3 regions of the Bacillus sp. V2I10 genome follow, and region 2 is predicted to be linked to each of the others. Evidence: riboswitches for the same ligand, from Rfam matches in the RefSeq annotation. Region 2 holds a riboswitch; each other region holds the start of a gene.

Region 1 (3,282 bases), 690 kb from region 2:
ATTCTGTTGATCTCAAGCGGCTCACTCAGAACATCGTCCCAGCCCCGCTTTTCATATACATTCAGTCTAAAACCAGATAGATGGTTCAGCGTATGGGCAAATAAATCTGCACCGCTTCCCCACGCTTTTTCCCATTCTTCAAACACAGATTTTCTGACTGATCTGTCCGCATTTGAAAATTTATTGGCTGCCTGGCCTACAGACAATTCATGTATTTTGCCATCTTCTTTGAACGGTATTTTCACTTTGGAAACGAGAGTATCATAAAGCTGTCCCCACGCATGATAGCCGTCTACTGACAAGGCATTGATCAGTGTTTCCTGCTCCATCTGCAGTTTGTTTTTTGCTCTGTTCCGGCGCTCGGTCAAGGCAAATTTTAATTCAGTCAAGTCTTCTGCATTTACAAGCTCTGGCCAAACCGCATCGTCTACTTGAACGAGCTTTTGATCAAAGGCTGCCAAAGCATTTTGAAACTGAGAGCTGAGTTGAGTAACCTTCCCCCGGAGCACGGAGGCATGCTTATCATTTGTATCCTGAGCCTGCAGACACCCGACAAAAGCTCCTGCCTGCCTCATCCGTTTTGCAATACCCTGAAACTTCTCAAGAATCTCTCCTAAAAGGACGCTATCTTCTTTTGTTTGGGGTACTTTGATGCTCTCTGCCTGCACCTTAAATGAAGGAACATCAAATTCAAGCTCCTCTAAGTACTTTTTAAAAGCAACAGATTTGCTTCCACCTTCAAAAAACACATCTAAATCCCATGTTTCAGCATACGTAGCAGCTTTCATCGCCATTCCCCCTGTTTATGTATTTCGGAACACTAAATAATCCCTCACTTGTCATTATAAAACAATTGACTAAAAATTTGTACAATTCTAATGGCAGGAAGCAAAAAAAAAGGTATGACGAAATGTCATAGCCTCTGCTTGTATTTATTTGATTGTTTTATCTGATTTTGCATCATCGTCGTCCATAAGACCTTTAGTAGCATTCTTAAATTCTCGTAGCGTTTTACCTGCCGCTTTACCCAGTTCAGGCAATTTTTTCGGTCCGAAAAGAAGCAATGCGACAAAGACGATCAACATAATTTCCCCGAATCCCAAGTTCATGATGAACCCTTCTTCCACATTAATTTATTAGATTATTTCACAATAAAAAGAAAACGCTGCCTTTGTAAATTATAGTTGATCTATCCATGAATTGCAAAATGAAATTAGGGCGATTTCCTCAGGGAAAATATAGAAATACATGAAATCCATTGACAAACGCAGGCTGAGTTGGTAGTTTTATTTTATTCAAATATTATTTTTACTATAAATCCTCACTAGAATCTCGGTGAGGTAGAGGTTGCACCAATTAAGAGTAGATTGCAAGAGGCTAGTGGAGCTGTTGACTGCAAATTCGAAAGGACTTGGTGCCGAAGTTTGAAACAGCCACTTTGTTTCTTGCTGGGACTGTATCGAATAGGTACTGGACTGCCACAGTGTAATCTGTGGAGTGCTATCATGAGATTTTTGAGTGAGTTTTTTGTGTATTTTGCGCATGGGCTTGTTCCATGCGTTTTTTGTTTGTCAAAAATGATCCATTTCGTCAAAAAATACACACACTAATTATACAGCCATAACATTATGGTTCTATTATAGGAGGTTTCAGCAGTGAAACAGAAAAAATGGGGATTTTGGCTTTTAACAGCCTTTGTAGTAGGAAATATGGTGGGCTCTGGTATTTTTATGCTGCCAAGCACCCTGGCGCAGACCGCAAGTCCGCTTGGTGTCACCAGCGCCTGGCTTGTAACCGGATTAGGTGTATTAATGATTGCACTTGTATTCGGTAATTTATCAATCCGCAGACCTGACCTTACAGCTGGTCCGCAAAGCTACGCAAAAGCTTTATTTGATACACCGAAAAAAGGAAATGTAGCCGGGTTCAGCATGGTGTGGGGATATTGGGTCGCGAACTGGATCAGCAATGTCGCAATCATCACAAGCTTCGCTGGCTATCTTTCTACATTCTTTCCGATTATGTCAGACGAATCCATTCTTTTTTCAGTTGGTTCGCAGGAAATTCAATTAGGAAGACTTGTTACATTTATTGTTTGTACTATTTTGCTTTGGGGCACTCATACCATCCTTTTAACGAACTTGAGCGGAGCAGGCAAATTAAATTTTGTTGCTACTGCTTCAAAAGTAATCGGGTTTATGCTTTTTATCATTGCTGGTTTATTTGCACTGGAGTCGGCTGCATTTGGAGAGTTTTATTTCCCGGTGGAAGCAGAGCCTGGCGTGACATACGGGCTGACAAATCAAGTTCAATTTGCCGCAATTTCGACTTTATGGGCATTTGTAGGTATTGAGTCGGCAGTCATTCTGTCAGGACGCGCTTCTTCTCAGCGTGATGTAAAGAGAGCTACCATCACTGGCTTAATCATTGCTGTGTTCATCTATATGATTATTACACTTATTACAATGGGCGTTCTGCCGCACGATCAGCTGCAGTCATCTGACAAGCCTTTTGTTGATGTTCTTTCTGTCATTATTGGCGATGCCGGTGCAAATGCAATGGCACTATTGGCAGTCGTATCTTTGTTTGGATCAACTATTGGATGGATCCTGCTGTCATCTGAAGTGCCGTACCAGGCTGCAAAATCAGGTATTTTCCCTGCTTTCTTTGCTAAAACAAATAAAAAAGGAAGTCCGAAAAATGCTTTGATCATAACAAATTTAATGTCTCAAATCTTTATTTTCTCAACGATTTCCGGAACCATCAGTGAAGCTTATACATTCTTAACAACATCAGCTACACTTGCCTATCTTTTCCCATACCTTGTATCGTCTATCTTCTTCTTGAAGCTGATTGCCAAAGGAGAGACTTATGATCTCATTCAAGGGTCGAGAGTAAGAGACGGAATCATCGCCTCACTAGCCTGTATTTATTCTGTATGGGTGATTGTTACAGGAACTGCTGATTTAAAAACATTTATACTTGGAGTCGGCCTATTCTTTGCGGGATTTGTGATTTATCCGTTTTTGACGAAATATATGAAAAAACAAGATACAGGCTCAACCATATAATAGAAGGCTGCATGTTGAATGCAGCCTTTTTTAATTCTTTTTCCCAAAAAGCTGATCTGAGCAATATTCAATAATTTCCCTTCTTCTGATCATCCCTATAAAGATTCCCTGATCATCTGTAACAGGTACGAAATTCTGTTCCATCGCCCTTAAAATAATGTTCTCCATTTCTGAATGAATAGATATTGGTTCATTCTTTCGATGGTAATTA
Region 2 (3,282 bases):
TTCAAAACGATGAAAGAGCCTTCTTTTCAGCTTGAAGCGGGATTTCTGGCACAGCAGGTGCAGAGAATGAACAAGCAGATAACAGAAACCTATGAACAAGTAAAAAAACGTGCGGATAAAGTGCACTTTACAGTGAAATGGGATTACAAAGACATGGAGTTCGACAACGATTAAAGGGATGGGTATTCATGATACCCACCCCTTTTTTATTTTATTTACAGCACTTCTGCAGGATGCTGTGATAATTCAAAGGCATCATGCAGCGCTTCTACCGCCTTCACCATATCTTCATGGCTGATAACAGTTGACACTTTAATTTCAGACGTGCTGACCATTTTCACTTCAATACCTTCTTGAGCAAGAACATGGAACATTTCTGCCGCCACTCCCGGATTTGAGACCATGCCAGAACCGACGATGGAGACTTTTGAAAGACCGCCTTCTGATTCTATTTTTTCAAAGCCAAGCTCGGATTGATAGGTTTCAAGAACATGAACGGTTTCTTCCACATCACCTGTTTTCACAGAAAAGGAGAGAGAGGCCAAGCTGCTGTCTGTCGAACTTTGAATAATAATATCCACATTAATCCCGTGGCTTGCAAGTGTTTTGAAAATAGTAGACAGGGTCAGGAGGCCGCTTGGCAATCCGCAAACCGTGATTCGTGATACTTGATCTTCAAACGCAATTCCTCTTACAACTAAATTCTGTTCCATCTTTGTTTCCTCCTCAATTAAAGTGCCTCTTTCTTTTTCTGAGCTTGATCTGACTTCCAAAGGAACTCCGTAATTTTTTGCAAATTCAACAGCACGGGGGTGAAGGACACCTGCGCCAAGATTAGCAAGCTCGAGCATTTCATCATATGAGATGCCGTCTAACTTTCTTGCACTTTTTACAAAACGCGGATCTGTCGTAAATACACCTGTTACATCTGTATAAATATCGCATTTATCTGCTTTAAGAGAAGCTGCCAATGCAACAGCTGTCGTATCTGAACCGCCGCGGCCGAGCGTCGTTATTTCCTGTCCGTCTGCAAGTCCCTGAAAGCCTGCAACGACAACAACTTTTCCTGCTTGGAGCTGCTCATTGATTTTATCTGAATCAATCCCTGAAATTCTCGCATTGCTGTGGACATTTTCAGTCTTTATGCCAGCCTGCCATCCTGTGTATGAAACAGCATCGTATCCTTGTGCCTGAAGAGCCATAGTCAAAAGAGAGATCGTCACTTGTTCACCAGTTGAAAGCAGCATATCCATTTCGCGCTTGCTTGGTTTTTGAGTGATTTCCGCTGCCAGGGTAACTAAATGATCCGTTGTTTTCCCCATTGCTGAAACAACAACAACGACATTATTCCCATTATTTTTTTCCTCGATTACTCTTCTTGCAGCATTCATGATTTTTTCCGGAGATCCAACAGATGTGCCTCCAAATTTTTGTACAACTAAACCCATATCAGCCTCTCACCTTTCCAGTTATATTGATCGTCAGCAGGTAAAAGGGAGAATCTCAGAAAACGCAAAAAAAGCAATGAGATTCCCTATCTCATTGCTTGCATAAACGAATAATGAAACTTCATTCATACAATGAGATAGCGCTCCAAGAAAAATACATCTTCTTGACAATTTTACGTCTATTAAACGCAAAACCAGCAAAAGAAAGAAATGGCTCTTTATTTGCTTCGGCGACTCTCCCCTTTCACCCATCTTCAAAGGAATCCATTTTCCTCAGAAGGGCTACTCTTGAAGTTCGCACCTCTACCATCATTTAACGAACTAAACGATCTGGTTATGAAATTAGTTAAAATTGTAGCAAAGAATTTGACTTTATGCAATCTATTCTTGCAATTTTGCTGCAATAAGCTGTGCTATGTTTGCCGGAATCCCTGCCGCAATCAGCTCCTCAAGGCTTGCATCTTTCATTTTTTTCACGGATCCGAAATGCTTCAGCAGGGTTTTGCGCCGTTTTTCCCCTACTCCCGGTATATCATCCAAAATCGATTGAAAGGCTGTTTTTCCTCTTGTCTGTCTGTGAAAAGTAATCGCAAAGCGATGCACTTCATCCTGGATACGCTGCAGCAGATAAAACTCCTGGCTGTTGCGTTCAAGTTCAATAACAGTTGGCGGACTTCCGATCATTAAATTAGAGGTCCGGTGCTTCTCATCCTTCACAAGTCCTGCAACAGGGATCGATAAACCCAGTTCATTTTCCAGAACGTCCTGTGCTGCAGCCAGATGCCCCTTGCCTCCGTCGATGATTATCAAATCTGGAAGAGGCAGTTCCTCTTTCAACACCCGCGTGTACCTTCTGCGGACAACTTCACGCATAGATTCGTAATCATCAGGTCCCTGCACTGTTTTAATTTTGTACTTGCGGTATTCTTTTTTGGCTGGCTTTCCATCTATAAACACAATCATTGCAGATACAGGGTCTGTCCCTTGAATATTTGAATTATCAAAAGCTTCGATTCTTGCAGGTGTATAGATGCCCATTTTTTCACCAAGCTGATCAATTGCTTTGATTGTTCTTTCTTCATCACGCTCGATGAGAGAAAATTTTTCTTTTAAAGCAATTTTGGCATTTTGGTGTGCAAGCAATACAAGATCCTTTTTCTTTCCGCGCTTAGGGTGAATGGCTGAAACATGAAGAAGCTGCTCTGCCATTTCATGGTCCACACTTTCAGGCAGCAGAATTTCTTTAGGCAGAATATGATTGTTTTTGGAGTAAAATTGGCCAAGAAATGTTAAGAATTCTTCTTCTGGCTCCTGATACAGCGGAAACATAGCAATATCACGTTCTATCAATTTGCCCTGACGGATGAAGAAAACCTGAACGCACATCCATCCTTTATCATAGGAATAGCCAAACACATCACGATCGACAAAATCATTCAGCGCCATTTTCTGTTTTTCCATGGTTGCATCAATATGGGCGATGGAATCACGATATTCCTTTGCCCGTTCGAAATCCAAATTTTCAGCAGCAGCAAGCATCTTCTTTGAAAGTTCTTCTTTAATCTGCTTGAAACCGCCTTTTAAAAAACGGGACATCTCATCGACCATTTGACGGTTTTGCTCTTGTGTCACCTTATAGACACACGGGGCCAGACACTGACCCATATGATAATAAAGGCAAACGCGGTCTGGAAGCGTTGAACATTTTCTAAGCGGATATAGCCGGTCCAGCAGCTTTTTCGTCTCTCTCGCAGCCTGTACGTTAGGATATGGACCAAAGTATTTTCCATTATCTTTTTTGACATTCCTTGTGACAATAAGACGCGGATGACGT
Region 3 (3,282 bases), on a different contig from region 2:
AAAGGAAATAGCGACTTTTTGTCATTCTGTAAGTGTCGCTTCGGCATTAAATGAACCGATAACAATAGTCTGTATGGTCTTCTCCTACATTCTGTAAGTTCCTGTTTCATTTGCCGGATGCCGCCATACCGAACGAGCCGGAAACTGTACAGTTCAAAAGATTCCAAGATAAAAGAATAAAGATCAAAAGGAAAGCAGCCATTTATGGCTGCTTTTTATTATGCTTTTTCCTTTTGAATCCGAATCGTAAAACAGCGCAAGCCGGCTACATTTCTATCCGGCAGGTACCCGAACCTTTCCGGCTGGAAACGAAGACGTCTAGCCAATCGGTCAAGGGGCATAAAACTTTTTTAAAGTCGCCAGTAGCATAAAAAACTTTTGTGCTTAAACCGCCCTTGACCAGTCGTCTATGCGAGTTTTTCGGTCTCCTTGCAAAAGGGAAAAATCATCCCCCTTTGGGGAACATCAGCGCCTCGGCTTTAAAATGGATAACGCAAAATTAAAAAGTAAAGGAGGAAAGGAAACAACCTTTAAAACACTCAAGAAACAAAGAAAAAGCAAAATCCAAAATCAAAATTACAAAGGAGAATGAGGAATGACTTTAGAATCTATCTTTGAAGTTGTACGAATCAGATAGGAAATCAGGGAAGCAAAAAGATTTTGCCGCATACAAAATAACTTCCCCAATGGATGCAGAGAAGCTAGCGGCATCCTATATTGCAGATGAGGACAGAGAGGTATTTCTTGTCATGATGCTTAATACAAAAAATGAGGTTATAGGGCTACACCGGGCACACGTGGGAAGTTTAAATGAAGTGTTGTTCATCCAAGAGAGGTGATGAAATCCGCTATTTTAAACAACGCGGCCTCTATTATCGTCAGTCATCAGCATCCCTCTGGCGACCCAACACCAAGCAAAGAAGATATAGAAGTTACAAGGAGAATTGCTGAGGCGGGGAAGACCCTAGGAATATCACTTCTTTCCATTAATTGTAACCCATAAAGAAAACCATATAAGTTTGAAAGAAAAAGGCTATCTTTAAGAAAGACAAAGGGGCGTTGCCCCTTTGTTTATATAATATTAGAGTTTTTAGATTGTGAATTTGATAAATCTAAAAACAACTGTAAAGGGCTCAGTTCTAGGGCATCCAGATTCAGGATGAATAAGTGAATGCCAGTTTGTGTTCCCTTAAGCAAGTACTTCTATATTAATAGGTTGCAGGACTCTTTGCAGAGTTCTTTTTTCTTCATTGTTTAAAGGGACCAATGGTAAGCGGACATCTCCTACATTTATCCCTTTCATATTCAATACAGCTTTTACCGGTGATGGGTTTGGTGCAGTAAATAATGCTTTCATTATTGGGAGAAGGTTACGATGTGCAGAAGAAGCTTTACGGACATCACCATTTTTAAAGAAATTGATCATTTCTTGCATTTCATTGCCAATGATGTGTGAGGAAACCGAAACAATTCCTGTTCCACCGATGGCTAAAACCGGAAGAGTTAACCCATCATCGCCGCTGTATAACGTAAAATCACTATGTGTTTTGCTAATGATTTGTGTCATGGTATCTAAGTTGCCACTTGCTTCTTTTACTGCCACAATATTGTTTATCTTTGAGAGATTAACAATTGTCTCTACTGACATGTTTACAGCACTTCGTCCTGGGATATTATAAAGCATTACCGGCAATAGGGTTGATTGGGCAATTGCTTTAAAGTGCTGAAATAATCCTTCTTGAGAAGGCTTGTTATAATACGGAGTAACGAGCATAATCCCATCCACTCCTGCTTCTTCTGCTTGCCTAGTTAAGCTGATAGACGCTTTCGTATTATTTGAGCCAGTACCAGCTATAACTGGTACTCTTCCAGCGACAGCTTCTACCACAATTTTGAATAAATCCACTTTCTCTTCTGCTGTTAATGTAGGAGACTCTCCAGTTGTACCAGCTATAACTAATCCATCAGAACCATTAGTGACTAAATAATTAACTAAATTTCTCGCAGCGTTAAAATCAACCTCGCCATTACGATCAAATGGGGTAACCATTGCTGTTAAAACTTGCCCAAAATTCATAACTTCACACCCTTTAATATTATTATTTAAAATATAGATGTTGTTAGAGCCATTCAAAAGGAAACGCAAAAAAGCAACAACGAGGGATTCGCTGTTGCAGTAGGAACAAAATTTATCAAAAGTCGTTACCATTGCATAAGATAGCCCTCCATATAGTTTCCTATATGACAGTCCCGCATTTATTCAATAACAGAACCAGCTTTAAGAACATGAGATTCTTTCCACTTCGGCAAATTCCCCTTTCCACAATAGTCATTGGACCTCATTATCCTCGCATTGTGTACTAATGGTTTTTGCTCCTCTATCTTCTCTTCAAAATTTATAGAAGGGAAAATTATTTAATTGATACTAATATAACAAAATATTCTTACTACTTCAAGTCGGATTTGAAATTTTTCAAAATACATGAATGATCGGTAACATTTTAGCGATTGAGCAAAGCTAAAAGATGTCGAAGTAATAGAATAAAAATCAATGTTTTTCAACTGATTAATAGTTGTATAAACTAATCTCACCCAATGAAAGCAACATCATCATTTTTGATAAACAAAGTGGAGATTATTGGAGAAAGTTTATTGAAGTAGGTGAAGGACCTACTAAATGGGAAAAACAACCATCTCCATTCTCTACAACAACAAACTAAATTCGATTTTAGCAAAGCCAATCTTGAACTAAGGGGGCGTTACTTGAAGATCCGGGAGCCATCTTTAGGTGGCTTTTTTCTTGTTAAACTAAATGGGCAGTTAGTTGAAGAAGGATTATTGATTCTATTTACCGAATTGTTTAAATTAACCGATCAAGCTCCAGATGCGGTGCGAGGGGTCATCTTAGCCACAAAACGACTAAGGTAAAAAAAAATTAGTTGAAATGAAAGAAGTGAAGGTTTTGATTAAATATAAATGCCTCCATCATGTAAGTCTAACTGTGACAGATTTGGAAAGAGCAAAAAAATTCTATGGTAAAACTTTATGTTTAAAAGAAATACAGCGTCCTGATTTTGATTTTTCAGGTGCCTGGTATGAAATAGAGGGACATCAACTACACTTAATAGTCGATCCCTCTTCACAGACGATTCGTGAGGATAAAAGCCTATCCAGCAGAGAAGGTCACTTTGCCCTTAGAGTCGAGAACTACTATGACACTCTTAAATGGTTAAAACAGAATGAAGTTGAAATCCTTGAAAAACCATACGGAAAAAGTGGATT

The links. A riboswitch is a leader RNA that binds a small molecule or an ion and turns the genes downstream of it on or off. The one in region 2 is predicted to bind lysine.
Region 1: another riboswitch for lysine. It lies ahead of QFZ72_RS05090 (amino acid permease); the one in region 2 lies ahead of QFZ72_RS08495 (aspartate kinase).
Region 3: another riboswitch for lysine. It lies ahead of dapA (4-hydroxy-tetrahydrodipicolinate synthase); the one in region 2 lies ahead of QFZ72_RS08495 (aspartate kinase).

Annotation. Positions count from the first base shown of each region.
Region 1 covers NZ_JAUSYV010000001.1:1,002,170-1,005,451, reverse strand. The annotation lists gene QFZ72_RS05100 (M3 family oligoendopeptidase) at 1-788, opposite strand, end outside; gene QFZ72_RS05095 (twin-arginine translocase TatA/TatE family subunit) at 933-1,109, opposite strand; lysine riboswitch at 1,334-1,511, shown strand; gene QFZ72_RS05090 (amino acid permease) at 1,656-3,071, shown strand; gene QFZ72_RS05085 (CBS domain-containing protein) at 3,102-3,282, opposite strand, start outside.
Region 2 covers NZ_JAUSYV010000001.1:1,692,509-1,695,790, reverse strand. The annotation lists gene QFZ72_RS08500 (YslB family protein) at 1-174, shown strand, start outside; gene QFZ72_RS08495 (aspartate kinase) at 216-1,448, opposite strand; lysine riboswitch at 1,579-1,762, opposite strand; gene uvrC (excinuclease ABC subunit UvrC) at 1,830-3,282, opposite strand, start outside.
Region 3 covers NZ_JAUSYV010000002.1:147,549-150,830, reverse strand. The annotation lists partial or broken gene QFZ72_RS29705 (JAB domain-containing protein) at 687-1,003, shown strand; gene dapA (4-hydroxy-tetrahydrodipicolinate synthase) at 1,190-2,077, opposite strand; lysine riboswitch at 2,211-2,389, opposite strand; gene QFZ72_RS27975 (hypothetical protein) at 2,764-2,928, shown strand; gene QFZ72_RS27970 (VOC family protein) at 2,963-3,282, shown strand, end outside.